DNA from 4 places in the Vibrio sp. CCUG 15886 genome. Region 4 is predicted to be linked to each of the others. Evidence: predicted binding sites of a transcription regulator. Region 4 holds the regulator's gene; each other region holds the start of a gene.
What was found. Region 4 encodes PurR, which represses purine synthesis genes. Its sites were predicted from a motif close to TNANGNAAACGTTTNCNTNA; they were not measured.

Region 1 (5,885 bases), on a different contig from region 4:
CGCCATGCTCCTGGAGATTACAGCCCTGCAGTAAAACCTAGTGCAAAAGGTAACTATCACTCGGTTTCTATCAACATCACTGCCACCTCTATCGAGCAGGTTGAAACGCTGTACAAAGAGCTCGGCGAAATCGACATTGTACGCATGGTTCTATAATTTTTTGATAAATTAAATTTTTTTTGAAAGCAGCTTATGGCTGCTTTCTTTATATTTATCAGAGAGATAAAAACCTAAGCACGACCAAATGCGTTAAATAGTTGTGAAACAAATATAGTTCCCAACCGTGAACAGGTTTATAATGCAAAAACTTTACTAAGCGATAACAGGAAATATCATGCAAAACCAATTAGTTGTAAAACGACTTGGCCGTCGAGATTACCTGCCAGTATGGCAAGCAATGCATGAATTTACTGATACACGCAACGAGGAGACACCGGACGAAGTGTGGTTGGTTGAACACAACCCCGTTTTTACCCAAGGCCAAGCGGGTAAAGCAGAGCACCTTCTCAATACCGGTGATATTCCTGTTGTGCAAAGCGATCGTGGCGGACAAGTGACTTATCATGGACCCGGTCAACTGGTGGCCTATTTCCTCATCAACCTACGTCGCAAAAAATTGGGTGTGCGAGATCTCGTCACGACTATCGAGAACCTCGTAATCAATACGCTTAAAGCATACAATATCGACTCCGCAGCCAGACCGGATGCACCCGGCGTTTACGTCGACGGTAGAAAGATATGTTCGTTAGGTCTGCGTATCCGCAAAGGATGCTCTTTCCACGGGCTCGCACTCAACGTAAATATGGACCTTTCCCCTTTCTTGAGAATTAACCCATGTGGTTATCAAGGCATGGAGATGGTTCAAGTGAGTGAACTGGGAGGCCCCACGGACATCGCTCTCGTTGAGCAACAATTAGTCAAAGAACTGGTAAATTTGCTTGGTTATGAGCAAGTTGAATTCAGCACAGAAGCAGAAGTAAGAGAAGCATGAGTAAACCAATCCAGATGGAAAAAGGCGTTAAATATCGTGACGCCGACAAAATGGCTCTGATTCCCGTCAAGAACATGCCGACAGAGCAAAAAGAGGTCCTACGCAAGCCTGATTGGATGAAGATCAAGTTGCCTGCAGATAGCCAACGCATTCAAGATATTAAATCCGCTATGCGTAAAAATAATCTGCACTCGGTTTGCGAAGAGGCTTCTTGTCCAAACTTGGCGGAGTGCTTTAACCACGGTACGGCAACCTTTATGATTCTAGGTGCCATTTGTACTCGCCGTTGCCCATTCTGTGATGTTGCCCATGGCCGACCTCTTCCACCAGAAGCAGAAGAACCCACAAAGCTGGCAAAAACCATTGCCGATATGAAACTCAAATACGTGGTGATTACGTCCGTTGACCGCGACGATCTGCGTGACGGTGGAGCAAAACATTTTGCCGATTGTAACCGTGAAATTCGCGCTCAAAGCCCACAAATTCGTATCGAAACATTGGTTCCTGACTTCCGTGGTCGTATGGACGTGGCGCTAGATGCACTAAAAGAGAATCCGCCAGACGTGTTCAACCACAACTTGGAAACTGCGCCACGCCTGTACCGTAAGGTGCGTCCAGGGGCAAACTACCAATGGTCATTGGATCTTCTGAAGAAATTCAAAGAGCAGCATCCTGATGTCCCAACCAAATCGGGACTCATGATGGGTTTAGGTGAAACCAAAGAAGAGATCGTTGAAGTGCTCAAAGATCTTCGTGCGCATGGTGTGACCATGCTGACACTCGGCCAATACCTTGCTCCAAGTCGCCACCATCTTCCGGTAGAGCGTTACGTTCCACCAGCAGAATTTGATGAGCTCAAAGAGATTGCTCTGGAACTCGGTTTCACTCATGCAGCTTGTGGTCCATTTGTGCGTTCGTCTTATCATGCCGATATGCAGGCGCAAGGCTTAGAAGTCAAATAAGCCAAATCACTGATTGCCTCGAAAAACAAAAAGCTGGTATTGATAACCAGCTTTTTATTTGTCTTAAATCTTTGTCTATCCAGCCTTCACGACATGAATTGCTTGTCATCTATTGGTCAATTCTATAGGCTTGATGCAAACGTATATCCATCGCATTGCGTATGGCATTCTAAATTTTCAAAAAAGTAGGATTGATTAGATGAACAAATTAGGTTTTATCACCCTATTCGCCTCGGCTCTTTTGGTTGGTTGTGCCCAACAAAACACCGCACAAGATAACTACCGCGAAGCGTCTTTTGAGCTATGCAATACCGAAGTAAAACTTTACTCAGTCAGTAAAGACGGACGTGTCCGCATTGTATGCGCTGATGGTGCGAAGTTTGCACTAAACAGTGAAGAGACATTGAATGTGATGCGTGATATCAATATCGATTACTGTGATGGCGAAGGCTTAGGCAAGTTTAGCGAAACCAATAGTTACTACTCGTTCCAATGTAAATCAGGTTCGCTATTAAGCATTTCTAAAGACAAGTAATAGCTCTCGCCACTCAAACACTCTTGGTTGAATGGTGACTTTTCTTGTTCCTTTTACTGTTTTAACTAAGAAATGTACGAATGAAAAAGGCTTCCATCCGGAAGCCTTTTTGATGTTCAAGTAACCAAAATCTTATGCGTAAACAGGTAGACGCTTACAGATTTCTAGTACTTTCTGTTTCGTTGCTTCGATAACCGCTTCATTGCCGATGTTGTCTAATACGTCACACATCCAGTTTGCTAGCTCTTTCGCGTCCGCTTCAGTGAAGCCACGGCGAGTGATCGCTGGCGTACCAACACGGATACCCGAAGTCACAAACGGACTACGAGGGTCATTTGGTACTGAGTTCTTGTTTACCGTGATGTTTGCTGCGCCTAGTGCCGCGTCAGCATCTTTACCTGTAATGTCTTTGTCGATTAGGTCAACAAGGAACAGGTGGTTTTCTGTACCGTTAGATACGATTTTGTAACCACGCTCTTGGAATTGAGCCACCATCGCTTTTGCGTTTTTCACTACGCGCGCTTGGTAAGCTTTAAACTCAGGTTCCATCGCTTCTTTGAACGCTACTGCTTTACCCGCGATAACGTGCATTAGAGGACCGCCTTGGCCACCAGGGAAAACGGCCGAGTTCAGTTTCTTGTACATGTCTTCGCCAGCGTTAGACAGGATAAGACCACCACGTGGACCTGCTAGCGTTTTGTGCGTCGTTGTCGTTACTACGTGTGCGTGTGGCACAGGTGTTGGGTATTCACCTGCTGCGATAAGACCCGCAACGTGCGCCATATCGACGAATAGGTAAGCGTCAACTTTGTCCGCGATTTCACGCATGCGCTTCCAATCAACGATTTGAGAGTACGCTGAGAAACCACCGATGATCATCTTAGGTTTGTGCTCAAGCGCTAGCGTTTCCATCTCGTCGTAGTTAATTTGACCCGCTTCATCGATACCGTAAGGGATAACGTTGTAGTGCTTACCAGAGAAGTTAACTGGTGAGCCGTGCGTCAAGTGGCCACCGTGCGCAAGGCTCATACCTAATACAGTGTCGCCTGGGTTAAGCAGCGCCATATACACTGCACTGTTTGCTTGAGAACCTGAGTGAGGCTGTACGTTTGCATATTCACAACCGAACAACTGGCATGCGCGATCAATTGCGAGTGCTTCCGCTTTATCAACATATTCACAGCCACCGTAGTAACGCTTGCCTGGGTAGCCTTCAGCGTACTTATTGGTTAGCTGAGAGCCTTGAGCTTCCATTACACGTGGGCTTGTGTAGTTTTCTGAAGCGATCAGCTCGATGTGTTCTTCCTGGCGAAGAGTTTCTTCCTGGATAGCTGCGAATAGCTCCGCATCGTAATCAGCGATATTCATATCACGCTTAAGCATCTGTATCTCCTGACTCAGATTTGACTGAAAGTTGCAAAAAAACTGGTTAATGACCCAACGCAAACGTTTTCGTCACCATAATGGCGCGCATTCTACATAATTTGATCCAGGTCATAAAGAGAAAATTCACTTTTCTCTATGCAGTTTCTTCATGATGACATGTGAAAGATTTCATCTTGGCTTTGTCCTTAAGCGAAAATGCAATCTAAAGTGTCAATTTTGCGTTTCACACCCTGTAAAACAACAATTACATAGGTTTACCCTAATTTTAACCCGCTAGCTACCAAAAAGATCAGCTTTTTACTACTATGCACGCCCTTAATCGCAAATGAAATTTAACCACTGATGGAAAAACACTCACGTAGAGAAGACTGGATCGCCATATTAACCGGCACCTTTCTCGTCGCCCAAGGCGTCTTTTTTCTGCAATCAGCCAATCTACTGACAGGCGGGACAACTGGGCTTGCTCTGTTAGTCACTCAGTTTACTCCATTCACTTTTGGAATGTTGTATTTTTTGGCGAATTGTCCTTTCTATTTATTGGCTTGGAAACGCTATGGGCGTCGCTTTGCTTTTAATAGTGCCATTTCTGGTGGTTTAGTCTCGATTTTTGCCGATAACCTATATTTAGTAATCTCTGTTGAGCATATCAATGAAGTTTACTGCGCGATTGCGGGTGGGCTGTTAATGGGTCTAGGCATGCTTATCCTATTTCGTCATCGCTCCAGTTTGGGGGGCTTTAACGTGCTTTGCCTCGACATCCAAGATAAATTTGGTGTTTCAGTGGGCAAATCGCAGATGGCAATTGATGCAACCATCCTATTTGCTTCCTTTTTCTTTGTCAGCCCGACCACGATCGCACTGTCGATTCTCGGCGCTTTTGCATTGAATTTAGTACTCGCGATGAATCATAAGCCGCATCGATACTCGGTTCGTTATCAGTAATCTGTTTTACCCTGCAACAAAAAAAGGCTTTGGGACTTCCAAAGCCTTTGAACGTATTAGGGGCGTGCCGTTAGCGTTCTTTATAACCAACAACAAACTTAACGTTCAATCAAGAGAATACGAGTCTCGTAAGGTTTGAGTACTTGGTGATGTGAAGCCATGGCACTCGGTCGATTTTGGTAATTAGACAGCAAACATTTCGCTTTACGCATGTCGAGACCCAATGGCAATACACACTCCACCTCTTCCCCGTAGTAGTTATTGATGCACACCAGTTGCTGAGCCGCACTGGTCCGCGCATAAGCAAACACACTCTGATGCTCGGGTAATAAGTCTTGATAATCACCTTGGGTGATCACTGGCACCTCTTTACGTAGTTCAATCAATCGTTTATAGAAATAGAATACAGAATTGAGATCCGCCACAGCCGCTTCCGCGTTGATCTTCGAGTAGTTACTCGCCACCGCTAACCAAGGTTCTCCTTGCGTAAATCCTGCGTGTTTTTCTTCTGACCACTGCATTGGGGTGCGTGAATTATCACGAGACTTTTGTGCCAAAATCGCCATCATCTCGTCATGGTCAACTCCCTGCTGCTCAACCATGATCTGATACATGTTGGTGCTTTCAACATCACGATACTGTTCAATCTCGGTATACCCTGGGTTGGTCATGCCAATTTCTTCGCCTTGATAAACATAAGGCGTGCCTTGCATCATATGAACCGAAGCTGCCAACATTTTTGCCGATTCAACACGATACGCTTGATCGTTGCCCAAACGGCTCACGATACGTGGCTGATCATGGTTACACCAAAAGAGCGCTCCCCACCCTTTCCCATTCAGGCCGGTTTGCCAATGATTAAAAATCTGTTTGAGCTGGAGAAAGTCAAATGGTGCCTTGGTCCATTTTTCACCATTTGGATAATCCACTTTCAGATGATGGAAATTGAACACCATGGAAAGCTCTTTACCATCAAGTGAGGAGTACTGCTGACAATGCTCTAAGGTTGTCGATGACATCTCACCCACTGTCACACTGCCATACTTTTGGAAAACGGCTTGACTGATCT
Region 2 (5,885 bases), on a different contig from region 4:
ACGAACAGCGCCGTTGGGCGAATCATTGCCGCGAATACTTCGAAAGTCGAATTGAAGAGTACATGCTTAATTTGGAAAACTTAGTTCACGAACATGAAAGTGACGAAAAGAAAATGGCGATATTAAAATCCGTGTACCGCTATACTGAGAGCTTGATCTCATAATTGCTGGGAGCCAAAGGGCTCCCATTATAAAAATGACTCCCTAACTATGAAATTCTCCCCCAAAGATTTGTTTGGCCTTGTTCTATCATTTGGCCTTATTTTCCTAGCCCTGACGATTGGATCAGGCATTCAGCACTGGACAGGAACCTCAGTGCCAGGAAGTGTAATAGGGATGTTGGTGCTGTTCGTATCGATGGCGATTGGCTTGGTCAAAGTCGAATGGGTCAAACCGGGCGCAAGCTTATTGATTCGCTACATGATTTTGCTTTTTGTGCCCATCAGTGTCGGGCTGATGGAGCATTTTGACATGCTCATCGCCAATGCTTTACCTATTATTGCCAGCGCGATTGGTGGTTCACTCATCGTATTAGTCAGCCTTGGTTGGCTGCTGCAGCGCATTCTTGGTAAGGAGGCGTAATCATGTGGTTACTCGTTACTATTGCCGTCTTCTTATTTGCCCGTTGGCTTGCCATCAAAATCAACAATCCTTTGGCTAACCCACTACTGATCAGTATCGCTATTTTGATTCCGATGTTGACGGTGTTAAAGATCCCGTTTGAAACCTATTACGCGGACAATCAATGGATCAGCTACATGTTGCAACCTGCGGTGGTCGCCCTTGCTTACCCTTTATATGAGCAGTTGCCACAAATTAAAGCCAATTGGCGAATCATTGCCTTAGCATGCACTTTAGGCAGTGTGATGTCGATGCTCACCGCCATGCTCATTGCCGTCGCCTTCAAGGCAGACATTAGCTTGATCGCTAGCCTGCTTGGTAAGTCAGTCACCACACCGATTGCAATGGAAATCTCAAGCCACTTAGGGGGCGAAGCCGCCGTGGCTGCTATTCTGGTGCTGCTCGTTGGGCTGTTTGGGGCAATCCTTGCCTACCCAATCTATAACTTGCTTGGCATTAAGCACCCTATCGCACGTGGACTCACCATGGGGACAGTTTCGCATGCACTCGGAACAGCGACCTGCGTGGAGAAAGCACCGGGTGACGCCGCCTTTTCTTCTTTAGCGTTAGTACTGTGTGGCATCATTACTTCTATTCTCGCACCAAGCTTTTTCGCCCTCGCGGTTTGGCTATACGGTTAACACCGACTTCTGACTAAGACGCCCTCTTGCTTATGCTGAGGGCGTTTTTTTATTCACGCTTTTATACAGTGCTATACAGTAGTTTTACTGTTCATCTTACCAATCGACTCAGCTACCAGTGATATTCGTCACAAATCCTCATACTTATCACTACGTACCAAACGAAATATAAACCAATAAAAATCAAACAGATAACAACATATCTTTTTCACCAGACAATCAGTTTAGGTGAAAAATCCAACAAAAAGAGTTGATCAATCGCCTTAAAAAAACTACTGTATACACATACAGCATGTATAAAGGAACAGTAAGATGCAGATTCAAACTCAAACTCGACCATATTCTCGTTTTAACGTGTTAGCTCAGCCAACCGTACCTATGAATGTTTCTGATCAGTTGTTGCAAAAGCTGGCTAATCTTTCCGCTCAAAACCAGTGGATTTTGTTTACAGCCGAGTGCCCAAGACCTGACTTTGCACAACTTACTGCTTCCAATATCCGCTGCCAGAACGTCATCCAGATGAAAGCTTCTCAGACAATGACTGAAATGGAGATCGTGATGAAAGCAATTCGCTCTGGCAATGCCGCTGCGGTTGTCGCATCCGATCAAATCGATTTGATTAACCAATCTTTGCTTAACGATCTCGCTCGCGAGTATGGCTGTGAAGTGTTTTTCGTTGAAGGCAGAGCACACAAGTATCACTAACAAGTTCAACGTTATCCATCCTGCATCTCGCCTCCCAAATGGGAGGCATTTTTTGTTTGGCAAAAACAAGGCAAACGTTTGCTTTTTTCTCTGGCGACTTCAAATAGTTCTGGTATCATGCCCCGGTAATCGATGAATCCGTTAGATTTTGTTGTCCGATTCATTTCCCGCATGACGTTTGAAATTATGATAGGAATGTCAAAATGAGCCTTGCTGACCAAGTACTTGCCGTCAACGATGACCTACCCATCCGCACCGATAAACCTGTACACAGTGGAAAAGTTCGTTCTGTTTACTGGTTGACCGAAGAAGACAGTGCCCGACTGATTAAAGAGAAAGGATACAATGTTGCCCCTGACGCCCCATTGGCGATCATGGTGATCAGCGATCGTATTTCCGCTTTTGATTGCATTTGGCATGGAGAGCACGGGTTGAATGGCGTACCGGGTAAAGGCGCTGCGCTCAATGCCATTTCAAACCATTGGTTTGGCTTGTTCAAAGAAAATGGCCTTGCTGACAGCCACATTCTGGATATTCCGCATCCTTTTGTCTGGATCGTACAGAAAGCCAAACCGGTGAAAATCGAAGCGATTTGCCGCAAGTACATTACTGGTTCAATGTGGCGTGCTTACGAAAAGGGTGAGCGTGAATTCTGTGGTATTCAGCTACCAGAAGGCTTGGAAAAAGACAAAGCACTGCCGGATCTGCTCATGACGCCATCAACAAAAGGCATTTTGAAAGGCATTCCAGGCGTTCCGGAAGCAGACGACGTTAATATCACCCGCCAAAATATCGCTGACAACTTTGCCGCGTTTAATTTCTCTAGTGCCGACGATATCGCGCTTTACGAAAAACTGCTGAAAGACGGCTTTGGTGTGATCAGTGAAGCATTAGCAAACGTGGGGCAAATCTTTGTCGATACCAAATTTGAATTTGGTTACGTCACGGATGCGGCTGGAAATGAAAAACTGATTTACATGGATGAAGTGGGTACACCAGACTCATCACGAATTTGGGATGCCCAAGAGTATCAAGCAGGCAAAATTGTTGAGAATTCAAAAGAAGGCTTTAGACAATTCTTGCTTAACTACTTCCCTGACCCAGATATTTTACTGAATAAAGATCGTATGCCTGAGCGTGAAGCGCTCGCTCGCGACAACGAACTGCCTGAAGAAGCGCTGATGGCAGTGTCTCATACTTACATCAACATCGCAGAGAAAATTACCGGCAGCGCGATCGTCTTAAGCGATAATCCAAAGCAAGAAATCATCGATATCCTTGGTCGCGAATACGGTTTGATTGACTAAGTCATCGCCAACGATTCAAAACAAAAAAACGCCTGCATCGCTGCAGGCGTTTTTTCTCGTCACTTGACATTACTTAATCAAACTGAGACTCACTGAGATCTTTCAAGCGGATCACGAACACATCTTGTTCTCGGCAGTCAATTTTGCTTTCGCTGCGATTTTGAATGAAGTCGATCTGGGTGGGCTCTAGCGCATACGGCATCACCACCGTCAGCTCGTCTATCCCCTCCAGTTTTGCCAGTTTGAGTAGCGTCACCAAGTTGGATTCATCGCTACGGCGTGAAGACATGCTCTTTAAGGCGGCGTCCCACAATCGATCTTCTGGTTCTGAAAGCTCTGCAATACTGTTCTTCCACATCACACCAAAAACTGGAGCAAAGGTGGTTAAGGCTTCTAAAAACGTCCATTTTTTACTGCATGAAGCCCCTAGAAAACTGGTGTAGTCGAATTCGACGTGTCTCTTTCCCTGTTTTTCCATTTTGTCCCCCGACAGATTGGCAACACAACATACTCAATATCAGTCAAGTGTTTTGATATAGCAATAGGATATAAAACAATGGTCTTTTATGCCCTAGTTTCGAGAGGAAAAGAAATATTAAAACCAGAGTTGTAACAATCGTCACTCAGACCCTTTAACGATATGCGTCGGATTGATTAATATTTTGCGTTTAAAACAAATACCCTCCCATTTAAGAGAGGGAGAGCATCGTTTTTACTTACCAGCGTACCAGCTTGAAACCGGCACCGATCCGAGTTTGATTGTGGTCATAATCGATCAGAGTTTCACCATAACCATGGTACGCCTGAATGTAGATGCCAATCAGATCATTAAAGTAAAAGGTATAGCCCACTTCTACGCCACCACGGCTGTCATCCCAATTGTAGAATCCTCGAGCATTAAATATGCCTGCCGCGCTGTAAAGCTTCATCCAAATTTCATACGGTGCGTAGTAATCTTCAATATCTCGGTTTTCTGATGTATCCCCCACCACAGACCAAAGGTGCACACCGTACTCCAACGGCCCATCCAAACGCTCTGCAGCAAGGTAGAGACGATCCCAACTACGAGATAACGCCGATGAACGACCATTAGACTCGTGCTTATAGCCCGCCTCCAAATGGTTAAAGATCAGCATATTGCTTTGATGAGCAATAAACAGCTGGGGCTTATAGTTGGTTTCTCTAAAGGGAGAAGAGATATCAGAATTGGCCAATTGCCAAAGGGATTTTTGCGTATAGGAACCCACGACGGCAGTGGCTTTATTAAATCGATAGAGGGGAACCGAAACCGAGAGCTGAAACTTCACTTCGAAGTGCTGCAAATTATCCATGCCGGAACCACTGGCTTCATAGGCTTCATCATTGATATCGGAGGTATAAGTGCCAAGCGCATAGTTATCTTCATAACTGGAAATGGTATTGAGGCTTTTCGCCTGAGCAAACAAAGGGGCGGTTAAGAGCAGTGCGAGCGCTTTAAACTTCATTGTGTTCCTTCAGTGATAGATGCTTAGCCATTTATTCGAGAACGGTTATTTCTCTTTCAAACACTAAATAAGGGCTTGAGCAAGTTGCCATAAAGCGGCAAATGAAAACATTCATCGCTCAATAAAGCAAATATTATTCCAAGCCAATCATTTCAAAACAAAATATTTCTCACCCACCATTAACACAATGAAACCCTTGTTTTAACGAACATCAATCACTCGACTCGCTTTACGATATTGCACTCGCCAGCCGGAAAAACGAGGCAATTCCCAACGCTTAGGATCGCCTTTGCGGTTGCCGCCAGCGAAGACCACTTGCACCAACTTGCCAGCAGGAAAATATTCCACCGTCAGCTGTAAATCAGGCAAAGAGAGCGATAACGGAAATTGCTCAGCAAAATCCTTGTATTGCCAATCTGGGATCCCTCGATACGGGAAATCATGGCTTTCAAACAGTGCCATTTCATCCACTTCGTTCACTCCCATGGCATCAAGCTGCTCGCGTAACCATTGGTCAAAGTCCAGTAATCCGATGGGGCGTTGCTCTTCATTCAAGCCTAACGCACAATACAAGTGCCAATGCGTCATTTGTGTCGTGACAAACGCATAGAGATCCGGCAGCAACTGGCCTTTTTTTACCAGAGCAACGATGGTTTCAATGGCATCCTCTCCTTGAGGTTGTTCAAGCCTGCTCTCCACCACTCGACCAGCGTAAACCAGTTGCATCTCCACTTCGACCGCATCGTTTGATGGGCGCGTTTCCCCTTGTCGCCACTCCCCTAACTCGAGTTCGTTAATCAAGGTCAACGGAGCGGGCATGATCACGCTGGCTAAGTTGAGCGTCTGTTTCACACCTTTCCCCGGCAAGCTATGGCTATCTAACACAAGAGCAAGCTCGTGTTTGTCAGAGAAACGGCTTTGGCGACCGACCATCATTTCCATCTTTCCATTCCCCAACGCCTCACGTCGTTTGGTTCGGCGGATAAAGACCAACTCTGGATGCAAACGAGCGATCGCCTTAACCAGTTCAACCCGCGTGTATCTCGAACTCACTTCAAGATCGGGCAGTTCAAACAGATCGCGCATTTGTTGAGACAAGCCTCGCGCTTCCTCTAACGCCCCTTCAT
Region 3 (5,885 bases), on a different contig from region 4:
AGCGATTTGGGGATAGCGACAACGCGCTATCATTTTTTGCTAAAACCAATCCTTGCTGTTCCACTTCAGTGAATTTCACCTCTGCATCCAGCAAAGAATCGATATATAAATAGCGATTTGTTCTACATGCTTCAACCAATGAAATTTGTCGTGGCGAAAAATGCGCAGGCTCCCGACAATGTTCAACCCCCAGTAGAGAGGATAAGTGTAAAAATCACACCAAAATCATCAACAAACCACCGATAGTGGCAGCGGCAGAAAGATATTGTCCTGCGGAATAGGAGCCATCATCTTCCTCTTTTATCTTGTCGGGATGGTCCATGCCTAACGCGCCGTAGGTAAAGGATTCCACTTTGTCGCCCACGGTTTTGTTTTCCGCTTCGACTTTTTTGCTCTCTTTATCGATCTCTTGGAGCGCAGAAAGCAGCGCTTTTCCTTCTTCAGAAAGCGTCACTTTGTTTTGTTCTACCTGCAGCGGAGCTGGGGCACTTTCCTTTGCCGCATTTGGGTTAGCTGTCTGTTTCTGTGCTGAAGCGTATGCTTCGACAGGTCTTGAACCGACTGGATTCATAACCATCTCCTAAGCGAATCCTAAATACTCTATCGGCGGCGTTGGAGAAAACTTGTGCAAAAAAAGCCTGTTTTGCCGCTTTTTTAATCAAGCAAAAAACAGGCCTAACTGAGATGGAAGTTGAAAAGAATCGCGCTATTTGCAGGTCAGATCGTCATTACGTTTTTTTAAATCCTGAAACGCCTTCATTTGATTGCTTTTTTGCACATAACGTACCGGCGGTTCCAGTACCAGTAGTTGGTAATCGCTGCCTTGCTCATCGACGCTTGATACCGGAGAGATCACCACCACCTTTAAGGAGGGATCACGACGCAGAATCGAGTGAGCGGTGCCTAAGCCCTGCTCAATATGAAATTTTCCTGCGACATGGATAACTTGCGTGTTGGGGTGTTGCTGGCGGTAGTTGACGATCGATTCTGCCATGGTTTCATCCCAAGTCACTTGAGCAGCAAACTGTTTCTCGGTTTGCTCTGGTTTGCCGTGGTGCATCGACGCCATGAACTTGCTTTTGTATTCGCTTTCACCGGTGTTGATTTCACTCGCCAAATAGCCACGCTCCTCTTGGGTTAGCTTATCGAGGTAAGCCAAACCTTGGCGGCCAATGCAACGTACCGTGCTTTTCGGTGCGTTCGCGGCAATCACATCCATCTGTTTGGATTTGGCCAGCTCAATCAAAGGTCGGTAATCACTCTCGTAGTTTGGCCACGCATTGCCTTGTTGGATAAGCACTTGCTCACCAATCTCGCCCGCCAAATATTGGTTCACTATGGTTTGTTTATCGCGGGTAAATTGTTCCATAGATAGCGCGACGCGGTGTTGTGTACTGAGCGTTTTGAGCAGGTCGGTTTGGAAGCGATGAACACCCGCGTGCGTGTGCCATTCGCCAATTAAAATGACATCCGCATTTTGAACCGATTGAGGTAATTGTTGCAGTGAAAGGGCAGTACCTTCTGGCGAGTAAAGCTGGTAGTCGTAGAAGCTTAGTGGGTCGCTTGTGAGCGCTTGGTTAGCACAGCCGCTCAGCATCATTGACGCCAAAAGAAGAGAAATAGTTGATCGCATAATACTGCCTCCATTAAAAACGTCGCAGAGTGTAATGGAGGCGGTCTAGAACTTCAACAATAATGAGAATAATTCTCTTTATTGTTTTGTCTGGCTATTTTGCTGTTTTGCGGTAAACACGCAACATGAAATCGGCCTCACACTGGAACAGTGTAGCGGACTTTAGCTCGTCGCGAAGGGCATCGCTGGCTTTCCAAGCAAAGGGGGTCATTTGCAGTAAGTCAAACGCATCTTGGCCTGCTAAGTCCATTACGTAATTGAGCTTTTCTTGGTGCTCTAGCGTAAATCCATCCATTTGCTCTGGTTCTTCGCTATGCAGTTTGAGCTCGGCGTAAATCTTCTCTTTCAGTTGCAGTAAGTGGCGGCCAGCAGGCGTTACCGTGATCACAACGCCATTGTCGGCAATGCATCGCGCCAGCTCTTCGGCCTTGCATGGTGCGTAAATGCGGAGTATGCCGTCCAACGCTTCGTCTGCAAAGGGAAGTCGATGGCTGGAAGCGACACAAAACTTAACATTAGGGTAGCGTTTTGCCGCGAAACGAACGGCGATTTTGGAAATGTCCAAACCAAATGTTTTGGCTTCTGGGTGCTGCGCGACCAAGGTTTTGGCGACTTCATCGGTGTAGTAACCTTCACCACAACCAATATCGAGCAGGCGGTGCGGCGTACCTTGCAGGTATTGGCGGCAAAGTTGCGCCACTTTTTGACGCATTGGGTCGTAATGGTTGCCTTCAAGGAAGCGGCGGCGAGCCTGCATCATCTCTTTGTTGTCACCGGGATCTTTTGAACGTTTGTGATGGGCAGGCATCAAGTTAACGTAACCTTCTTTGGCCAGGTCAAATTGATGATTATTGGAACATTTGAACGTGCGCTCTGCTTGCTCTAACGCAAGGTGACACAAGGGGCATTGATACGCCATGAAGACCTCAAAAAGGGGCGATGAAACAGGCGGCAAAGTCTAACAGGAACCGCCTGTTTTAACCAGTTTGAGTCTCGGCAGGCCAAGATTTTACCCGCCGAAAAAGACTTATTTGGTGTGGTATTGCTCGCAAGCAAGCATGGTGTTTTCGATGAGGCTGGCCACCGTCATTGGGCCAACACCACCGGGCACTGGAGTAATGAAGCTGGCGCGTTCACGAGCCTTGTTATACTCCACATCACCAATCAGCTTACCCGATTCAAGGCGGTTGATGCCGACATCGACCACGATCGCGCCTTCTTTGACCCATTCACCAGGAATGAAATTTGGCTTACCGACCGCAACCACGAGCACATCAGCTTGGCGAACATGGCCTTCAAGATCTTTCGTGAAGCGGTGACAGGTGGTCGTGGTACAACCTGCCAGCAGAAGCTCGAGTGTCATTGGGCGGCCAACAATGTTTGATGCACCCACGATCACCGCATGCTTACCACGTAGTGCGATGTTGTAACGCTCAAGCAGCGTAATGATGCCTTTTGGTGTGCACGAACGCAGTTTAGGGATGCGCTGCGCTAAGCGGCCAACGTTGTACGGGTGGAAACCATCCACATCTTTCTCTGGATGAATGCTTTCTAGCACGTGCGTGCTGTCAATGCCCGCAGGAAGAGGAAGTTGAACCAGAATACCGTCGATTTCAGCATCATTATTGAGTTCATCGATCAGCGCCAGCAGTTCTTCTTCTGAAGTTGAAGCGGGTAGATCAAACGATTTAGAGACAAAGCCCACTTCCTCACACGCGCGACGCTTGCTGCCAACGTAAACTTGAGACGCTGGATCTTCGCCAACCAACACAACGGCTAAGCCAGGCGCACGTAATCCCGCAGCTACACGAGCTTTTACGCGAGCAGCGACTTCGGATCGAACAGTTTGGGAAATGAGAGTTCCATCGATATTTTGAGCAGTCATGACTTTCCTTAAGAATACGAATGGCAAAAACTTGGCGCGTATTGTCGCAAATGATCAAATAAATATCTATACGCAAACGTTTGCTTTGGGTCGTTTTTAAGCATATTTAATGTGGACGCCCTTTTTTTAGCCATTTGATTCAGTTTGTTAAGAAAACCCGTTGATTTACCGAAATGAACTCGTATAATCCTGTCCCTGTAGCGCGCCCTTAGCTCAGCTGGATAGAGCACGTCCCTTCTAAGGATGTGGTCGTAGGTTCGAATCCTACAGGGCGTGCCATTTATTCTAAGGCCTCAGCATCTCATGGTGCTGGGGCTTTTTCGTTTTGGTCATTGTTCCCTTCATTTGGATTGTCCGGGCTTTGTCAGTAATGTCACGATGGTGTCAAAGCGGCCAGCTCATATTGACTTTACCGCGTCCAAAAAATAGCATGCCGCTCGTTTTTATAGCGCGATGGGCAGTACTCATCGTTTCCTTTTCATTTATTGAGGTACAACAGAAACCTATGGACTCGTCGAGTAGTCGAATATCACAAAATGGTTTTTTCGAGCCTTCGAAAATGCCAACGGTTTTCTGCTAGCCTGCCAATCTACACTGTTAGCTTGTGCTGGGTAGTCGATACCCATTGGCATAAGCGAATACTGCTTTTCCTCGTTAATACCATCTCTTTATTGATATATGCCTTCGGCCGTTTGCCGCAGGAACGATACGCTTATTGATTTGCCTTAAGTGCGTTGTCGCATCTAGAGCAATAAGCGACGACATGTCATGCGTACAACTTTGCGTCCAATGAAAGGGCGGAGGTGGCTGCGTGGGTTTCTTTGTCCTGAGCGACACTCAGGAGAGATAACCATGACTCTATTACAGACACAAAAAATCGATAACGCGAACGCACAAGGCGTTTGTGGCGGTCACGCTGTGCACATCGATACTCACACTAACTTAAAAGATGCGTCTATTTCGATGATGTATCGCAAGCGTGTTTTCTGGTTGGTGCTGCTGGTTTTCGGCAACGTTTTTTCAGGCGCTGGGATTGCTTATTTTGAGGAGATCATCCAAAGCCATGTGGCACTTGTGTTTTTCTTACCCTTACTTATCGACAGTGGCGGTAATGCGGGTTCGCAATCGGCCACTCTAATGGTACGTGCGCTAGCGACAGGAGAAGTGATGGCGAAAGATTGGGCGAAAATGCTCAGTAAAGAGCTTTGCATTGCCGCTCTTCTTGGTATCACTATGGCTGGTGCGGTGTCACTGCTGGGCTTTGTGAGAGGGGGGTATCACATCGCGCTTGTGGTGGCGATCACCATGCAGATTGTGGTGATTGTTGGATCTGTGGTGGGCATGTTGCTGCCGTTTCTGCTCAGCAAACTTCGATTTGATCCCGCCTCTGCAAGCGCGCCGTTGATCACGACCATTGCCGATGCGATTGGGGTGATGATCTATTTCTCTGTGGCAAGCGTGTTATTGGATTTACCTACCGTGGGTTAACGACTAAACGCCAGTGCAACGATTGAGTTTTTTCTGAATTTTCGACAAATTTTGCACGGTTAATAGGAATGTTGCATCAAGTTGAGTAGATTATTGGCTTAACTACTTTGGCTTGATGTAACAACCTGGACGTACCTGTGATCATTCGAGTAATTGAGAAGTGGCTTAACCTGAGCCGCTGGCATGAAGATTTTAGGGAGAGCTCATTTGTTTTTATTGCGCTCTCTTTTTTAACGGCGATATTTTCGTTTTTTCTCTACTACAACATTTTTATTGTCCCTTTTCCTCCGATGATTTTGCTCGATGGCCTAGGTGTGTTGGGCTGTTTGGTTGGCTTCTATTTTCTTAAAGATAATCGGCGTTCCCGTTTAGCGGGCATCATTGCGGTGGTTGTGATGATGGTGATCAGCTTGCTTTATATTGCTGACACGGGAAATGAGGAATTTGCCCTCGCATTTACTTTAGGCATTCCGGTGATCTCCATTTTTGTTGTCGGTTATCGTTTGGGGGCGACGTTTAGCGTACTCAATTTTGCTATCATCGCTTGGCTCTGTTTTAGCCAAATGCCGAACTGGACGGCAGTGCCTTTCGACAACATCAGTTTTATCCACTTAACGGTCATCTATTTTACTTTATTTGCTATCGCCTATTTTTACGATTCCGGCCGCAGGCAAACCATGGCGTTGCTCAAAGAGTCCAATGCAAAACTGCAGCAGCTCTCAGTAACGGATGCACTCACTCAGCTACCTAACCGTTTGTATATTGAAGAGTTTCTCATCAACTCAAACCAAGTGCATTGGATTGTGATTCTCGATATCGATGATTTTAAGAAAATCAACGATCGCTATGGGCACGATGTTGGTGACAAGGTATTGCAGA
Region 4 (5,885 bases):
GCTAGTGCCTTCCTCTGTCAATTGTGCTCATTACTCAAGCACTTGCCCACAATACCAGCAAGCTCCAAATTGACCTTCTATTTCTTCTCCGCACTGTGGGCATTGCCAATTTTGATGTGCTACTTGCTGCTCACGATAGCTGTCTAATATCGCTTTAGCAAAATCGACTTTCTCAGGTTCTAATAGCCAAATGTATGGATTGGTATCCTCAGTTGCTGGTAACTCACCTCTCAAGCCAAATAAACCCTCACCTCGAACCTCACATTGTACCGCTTCATTCATCAGTAACTGGCACACGATATGCGCTTCTATAGGAGTGTTGGCGGTGAATATCTTCATAAGTGAATTCCTTTTATGAAGAGAGTTGAGGTCTAAATTTACTCATGATCCATTTTACAGCGATAGGAAAGACACCCAGTAACGCAAATGAGGCTAATACTGTTGGTGAAAGTATCCCCGACAACGAGTTGATGTCGGCCAATTGTGTCCCCGCATTTAGGTAAACAGCCGTGCCAGGTAGCATGCCGATCTGGCTAGTAAGATAGTAACGACCAATGGAAATTGGTGTTAAACCCATCAGCAAGTTAATAAGGAAAAATGGGAAGACTGGGATCAGGCGTAACGAAAATAGATAAAAGGCGCCATCCTTTTCAACGCCTTGGTTGATCGCGCTAAGTTTGTCTCCAAAACGTGCCTGCACCCAATCTTTTAGTAGGTAGCGACTACTCAAAAATGCGATGGTTGCTCCAATGGTGCTGGCAAATGAGACAAGCAGTAGGCTATACCAAAAACCAAACAGAGCAGCGCCCAATAGTGTGACGACGGTTGCTCCTGGTACTGAAAAGGCGGTAAGACCAACGTAAATGACAAAATAGCTTATTGAAGCAAACAGAAAGTTTTCTTCAATAAAACTGTTCAGGGCAAGTTGTTGTGCTTTAGCGTTGTCGAGTGTGAGGTATTGACTAAAATTAACCGCCAATAAAATAATGGTCGCGATAAGCAAGATTCCGAATACGAGTTTTTTGTTCATTCAATTTTTCTCCAGATAGCTTGGTTATCAGACCTGATTGAGACAGAAAATCTTTCAAACGATATAAAAAAACCACATCATTTTGATGTGGTTTTAATCTATAAGAAATAATAAACGTGCTTGTCTACAAAGACAATTTATTCACTAATTCGTCTCGACGTTGCTGAGGAATCACACTCCAGTGCGTACCATTGATGGCTCCCTCTAACGCCCAAAGCAGCTCTAAGCTCACGGCACCACTGTGGGTGTTTTTAATCGCTTCGTATGCACGAACCGCGCCTTGAGACTCCAACTGCTCGACTGTTTCTATTCCCGCCTTTTTAAGCATTCGTTCGGTGGCTAAACGCAGGTTAGGCAGGTCTTTTAATCGTTCAGGTTTTGCTGTTGCTTGCTGTTGTTTATCGTTATTAGCACTGGCCAATGCACGTTTGGCTACGTTGAGTAGTGCATTTTGGTCTTGCCATAGCGCGTCTGAAATCGCGTAGTACTTAGTGACAACAGGGAAACCACGCTTAGTATAAACGTATGGTTTGAGTCCTTGCTTTTCAAAAAGTAATGTTGATTTTTGATCTGCGCGAATATGAAGCTGGTCTTTCACCACAAGTGCGAACATGGTCTCATCTGCAAAAAGGCCGAATCCGCCAAACATTGAGCGAGATTTTATCGCACCAAGTTGCTCAAAAAGCTTCATTGAATCTTTGAGTATCGGTTTATCCATGATGTGTTATCTCGGTGTAATTACTATTACGCCACCAAATCAGGTCCGAGAGATTAGCAAACCAATGCAAATACAATGTCATTAATGGGTAAACTTGTTGTTATGCATTTTTGCCATCGGTAACCCCGCTACCTACCAAAAAACGTCTGGTTTAGGCCGGAGGCTTTGCGTCCCACTTTTTCAAATGGTTTGCCCTGTGCGTGACTCTAGAAGGATACGATTTCTATTGAAGTAACATCACATTTTCAAATAAAAAATGTGACATTGGTTCAGATAATAGTTGCAGTTAAGTGAATGAATGCTCGATTTTAAGAACTTAACAGAATTTGACTTAACAAATCACTTACTAAGAATGAAAAAAAAGCATCCAGATTTGGATGCTTTAGAATATTAGTCTTAACTAATTGATTTTTTTGACGGTATCACGAACCACTAACTCGGGATGCATTTCAAACACGCGTTTGTCATGCTCTTTGTCCTTAATGCGTTCGAGAAGGATCTCAAATGCATTTTTACCAACACGGCGTTTTGGCTGGTGGATGGTTGTTAGCGGTGGTGAGAAGTATTCCGCCAACTCAATATTATCGTAGCCGATAACAGAGATGTCTTCAGGAATGCGAAGGCCTAACTGCTGAAGGCGGCTCATCAAACCCAGTGCCATGGTGTCGTTGAAGCAGAAGACCGCAGTTGGGCGATCTTGCCATGACGCGATCTTGTCAGCAGCCATCACAGCCGTGTCACATTCAAAGTTTCCTTCAAGGATCCACTCGTTGTTAACGGTAATATTGGCTTCCTTCATCGCACGTTTAAAGCCTTGGATGCGCTCTTGGCACGCGGCTTTTTCAAAGTGGCCACTCAAACACGCGATTTTTGTATGGCCGTTATCAATCAGGTACTTAGTGGCCAAGTAGCCACCTTCTTCTGAGTTATCGATAATTTTATCGGCTTGTGAGCTGATTGGACCCCAGTCCATAATCACTTTAGGAATATCTGCATGCTTATCAAGCATTTCTCGGAGCTCTTCGGTGAGGTCAGAACACATCACCAAAATGCCATCTACGCGCTTTTCCGCAAGCATACGAATGTAGTCACGTTGCTTCTCGTAGATACCGCCCGTATTACAAAGAATTAGCGTATAGCCTTGGCGGTAACAGTAGCTTTCTACGCCATCAATTACTTCAGAAAAGAACAAATTGGTCGACTGTGTGACCAGCATACCAATAGTACGAGTGGTGTTGCACTTTAGGCTACGCGCTACTGCGCTCGGTGCGTAGTTGAGCTCGTCAACCGCTTTCATGACTTTTTCTTGAGTGGCTTCTGCAACAAAACGCGTTTTGTTGATTACGTGCGACACTGTGGTCGTGGATACTCCAGCGAGACGCGCGACATCTTTAATTGTGGCCATAGGTATTGTCCTGTCTAAGGTTGCATTTTGAATCTACGATTCTTTGTTGCAACACAGTTTGCTACCTTTCTCCGAATTCGCTTTGTAAGGAAGACACACTAGAAAAGCAGCAGCTTAGCTTTAAATAAACACAAAAACCGCTGTATTTCAGCGGTTTGCATTAAAATCATATTTTATCGATTGCGGTCTCAATTTTAGACCGAGACGGCAAGAGTGGCAACCTACTCAAACGGCGAATAGTGTATCCGCGTTCACACTTTAGTGGTTAAAGTGTAACCGAGTGTTTGCTCTATTGATAAGGGCGTAATTATTATCCAACTAAATAGTCGCTGTCCAGCATACAAAACGCAACAAGTAGTTTTATTGCACTGTTATAGAAACCAAACTCATCATATTCTGCTGCTCGTTGAGAGAAGCTAGGTAACCAAGAGAGCAACATTTCTTGAATAAATGCGTTTTGCTCAATGAAGGCTTCTTCCATGTGGCGATCTTGTTCAAGCTCATTTGAGCGAATGATAAGGTTGCCAAGAAAGTCGAGCATGATAGCTAAGTGATCGGCCGGTTCATTCAGTTGTTGATTGACCTGCACACCATGTTTTTTCAGCCAAGTGTCCATTTTTTGTGCTGGTTCGCCATTGAGTAGGCCATCTTTTGTTAGATAAATAGATGCGTATGGAAGTGCGCCGTGTTTTGCGGTTTTCAAAAATAGGTCACAAAAATCTGCCGCTAATTCCAATTGCGCATCTTGACGGTCAACAAGACGATTGAGTGCATCGACGAAGGCGTTAACGGATGGTCTCAGTGCATCGTTTTCAGCCAATCCAGTTAAAAACGCTCTAATTTCCATGCTTTGATATTTATCGAGCTCTTCCTGTGTCAGCTCTTTGGCAAATAAGCTCGAAAGCCACCAATATATTTCCGCACGTTTTTCATTAAAGGCTTTTATCTCTTGCATCATTTATCGCTCCTAAATCAATCTCCTATAAGTGTAACCAAAAAAAATGAATAACAATAACGCCTATTGTTAAGAAAAATATAAATATATTTGAGCTTGTTAATGGCTTGATATTAAGCTTGTTTTGAATCAATAAAAATCAAGATACTTGCATTTCAAACGAAGTATGACTAGAAATGTTACTAGTTATGAATAGAATATCTGCCCGTGTAGACAGAAATGACATGAAGTGGTGTAAATGAGCTATCACGTATTAGTCGTAGAAGATGATGTAGTGACTCGCAGTAAACTTGCGGGTTATTTTCAAAAAGAAGGTTACACAGTAAGTGAAGCGGAAAGTGGTGCCGAGATGCGTCATATTTTGCAAAATAGCTGCGTTGATTTGGTGATGTTAGACATTAACTTACCAGGTGAAGACGGCTTGATGCTGACCCGTGAACTACGCAGCCAATCGGACATTGGCATTATTTTGGTAACCGGACGCACGGATAGCATAGATAAAATTGTTGGTTTGGAGATGGGGGCAGACGACTACGTCACCAAACCATTTGAGTTACGTGAACTGCTGGTTCGAGTGAAAAACTTGTTGTGGCGGATTTCGCTTGCGCGCAGTGGTGGTTCAAAACATCAAGACGCGGAAAACGAAGACCATATTGTCCGTTTTGGTGACTGGACCTTCGATATTCATCGTCGAGCGTTGAGCCACAATGGTGAGCCAGTGAAGTTGACCAAGGCAGAATATGAGCTGCTGGTGGCGCTTTCGTCTTACCCAAATCAGGTACTAAGCCGTGAACGCATTCTCAACATGATCAGCCATCGTGTTGACGCGCCAAACGACAGAACGATTGATGTTTTGATTCGTCGCATGAGAGCAAAAATGGAGTTTGATCCTAAGAACCCACAAATTTTTGTGACCGTACACGGTGAAGGCTACATGTTTGCAGGCGACTAGGCGTGGCTTAGAAAGCCAAAATTAACAAACAAAAAAAGAGCGGATTAAGCTCTTTTTTTGTTTCTGCAGATCATGATTCATCATTTTGATGCGCGATTCTCTGCCATGATTTGTTCGTCAGTAAGAAGCAAATCTCGCATGCCTTGCCATAGCTGGCCGAGGGTTTCGTACCAGTAGCGCTCAGTTTGCTCGAGGTAGATGGCTTTAGGGGCATATCTATCCCAGGCTTGAGAGATGTTCTTTTGCGCAAGGTAGTTTGTTGGCGCAGGTAACGGTGTTATGCCAGCGTCATGAAACTCTTTCATTGCACGTGCCATGTGACTGGCAGAAGTAACCAAAACCAGCTGTTTCTGACGCACAAATGCCGCTGCTTGTCTCGCCTCTTCCCAAGTATCTTTGGCATCTTCAAGAAGAATAATGTCTGATTTCGCGACACCCAAAGCCAAAGCCACGTTTGCCATCATGCGCGCATGGCTGGTTTCTGAGCCGCCCGCATAGCCAGACAGAATCAACTTTGAGCCCGGATACATCTTTAAAATACGAATCCCTTCCGTCAAACGCATCAACGAAGCACGGCTTAACTCAGACGTAGGGGGGATTTGATCATCCACCACATGGCCATTGCCCAATACCATGACGTAATCGACGGTTTGTACTTCGGGTAGAAATACAGAGTATTGCCTTTCTAATGGCATTAATAACTTGCTGGCAACGGGTTGGAAAGAAACCAAGAATATCCCCAAAAAGGAGAATAATATGATGAAACACCCCGTTTTTTGTCTGGTGCTAAACATAATCAGCATCAGACCAGCTAAGCCTATTAAA

Region 1: the regulator PurR is predicted to act here: its motif matches at 3,927-3,946, upstream of glyA (serine hydroxymethyltransferase).
Region 2: the regulator PurR is predicted to act here: its motif matches at 2,034-2,053, upstream of PQQ36_RS10470 (phosphoribosylaminoimidazolesuccinocarboxamide synthase).
Region 3: the regulator PurR is predicted to act here: its motif matches at 3,587-3,606, upstream of folD (bifunctional methylenetetrahydrofolate dehydrogenase/methenyltetrahydrofolate cyclohydrolase FolD).

The regions. Positions count from the first base shown of each region.
Region 1 is NZ_JAQQBT010000006.1:18,505-24,389, forward strand. Features, by position in the region: gene ybeD (DUF493 family protein YbeD) at 1-156, shown strand, start outside; gene lipB (lipoyl(octanoyl) transferase LipB) at 335-991, shown strand; gene lipA (lipoyl synthase) at 988-1,953, shown strand; gene PQQ36_RS13105 (hypothetical protein) at 2,153-2,488, shown strand; gene glyA (serine hydroxymethyltransferase) at 2,621-3,871, opposite strand; gene PQQ36_RS13115 (YitT family protein) at 4,217-4,816, shown strand; gene treC (alpha,alpha-phosphotrehalase) at 4,915-5,885, opposite strand, start outside.
Region 2 is NZ_JAQQBT010000004.1:85,619-91,503, forward strand. Features, by position in the region: gene sbcB (exodeoxyribonuclease I) at 1-164, shown strand, start outside; gene PQQ36_RS10455 (CidA/LrgA family protein) at 211-582, shown strand; gene PQQ36_RS10460 (LrgB family protein) at 585-1,262, shown strand; gene PQQ36_RS10465 (SulA-like leucine-rich domain-containing protein) at 1,575-1,967, shown strand; gene PQQ36_RS10470 (phosphoribosylaminoimidazolesuccinocarboxamide synthase) at 2,171-3,274, shown strand; gene PQQ36_RS10475 (hypothetical protein) at 3,348-3,752, opposite strand; gene PQQ36_RS10480 (phospholipase A) at 3,991-4,758, opposite strand; gene PQQ36_RS10485 (helicase-related protein) at 4,960-5,885, opposite strand, start outside.
Region 3 is NZ_JAQQBT010000012.1:24,679-30,563, forward strand. Features, by position in the region: gene PQQ36_RS17225 (hypothetical protein) at 215-571, opposite strand; gene PQQ36_RS17230 (ChaN family lipoprotein) at 707-1,633, opposite strand; gene rlmA (23S rRNA (guanine(745)-N(1))-methyltransferase) at 1,728-2,552, opposite strand; gene folD (bifunctional methylenetetrahydrofolate dehydrogenase/methenyltetrahydrofolate cyclohydrolase FolD) at 2,661-3,518, opposite strand; tRNA gene PQQ36_RS17245 (tRNA-Arg) at 3,721-3,797, shown strand; gene PQQ36_RS17250 (magnesium transporter) at 4,371-5,006, shown strand; gene PQQ36_RS17255 (GGDEF domain-containing protein) at 5,144-5,885, shown strand, end outside.
Region 4 is NZ_JAQQBT010000003.1:32,525-38,409, forward strand. Features, by position in the region: gene PQQ36_RS08730 (putative signal transducing protein) at 31-339, opposite strand; gene PQQ36_RS08735 (TVP38/TMEM64 family protein) at 353-1,030, opposite strand; gene PQQ36_RS08740 (TfoX/Sxy family DNA transformation protein) at 1,155-1,748, opposite strand; cyclic di-GMP riboswitch class I at 1,864-1,952, opposite strand; gene purR (HTH-type transcriptional repressor PurR) at 2,149-3,153, opposite strand; gene torD (molecular chaperone TorD) at 3,464-4,111, opposite strand; gene torR (two-component system response regulator TorR) at 4,347-5,060, shown strand; gene elyC (envelope biogenesis factor ElyC) at 5,141-5,885, opposite strand, start outside.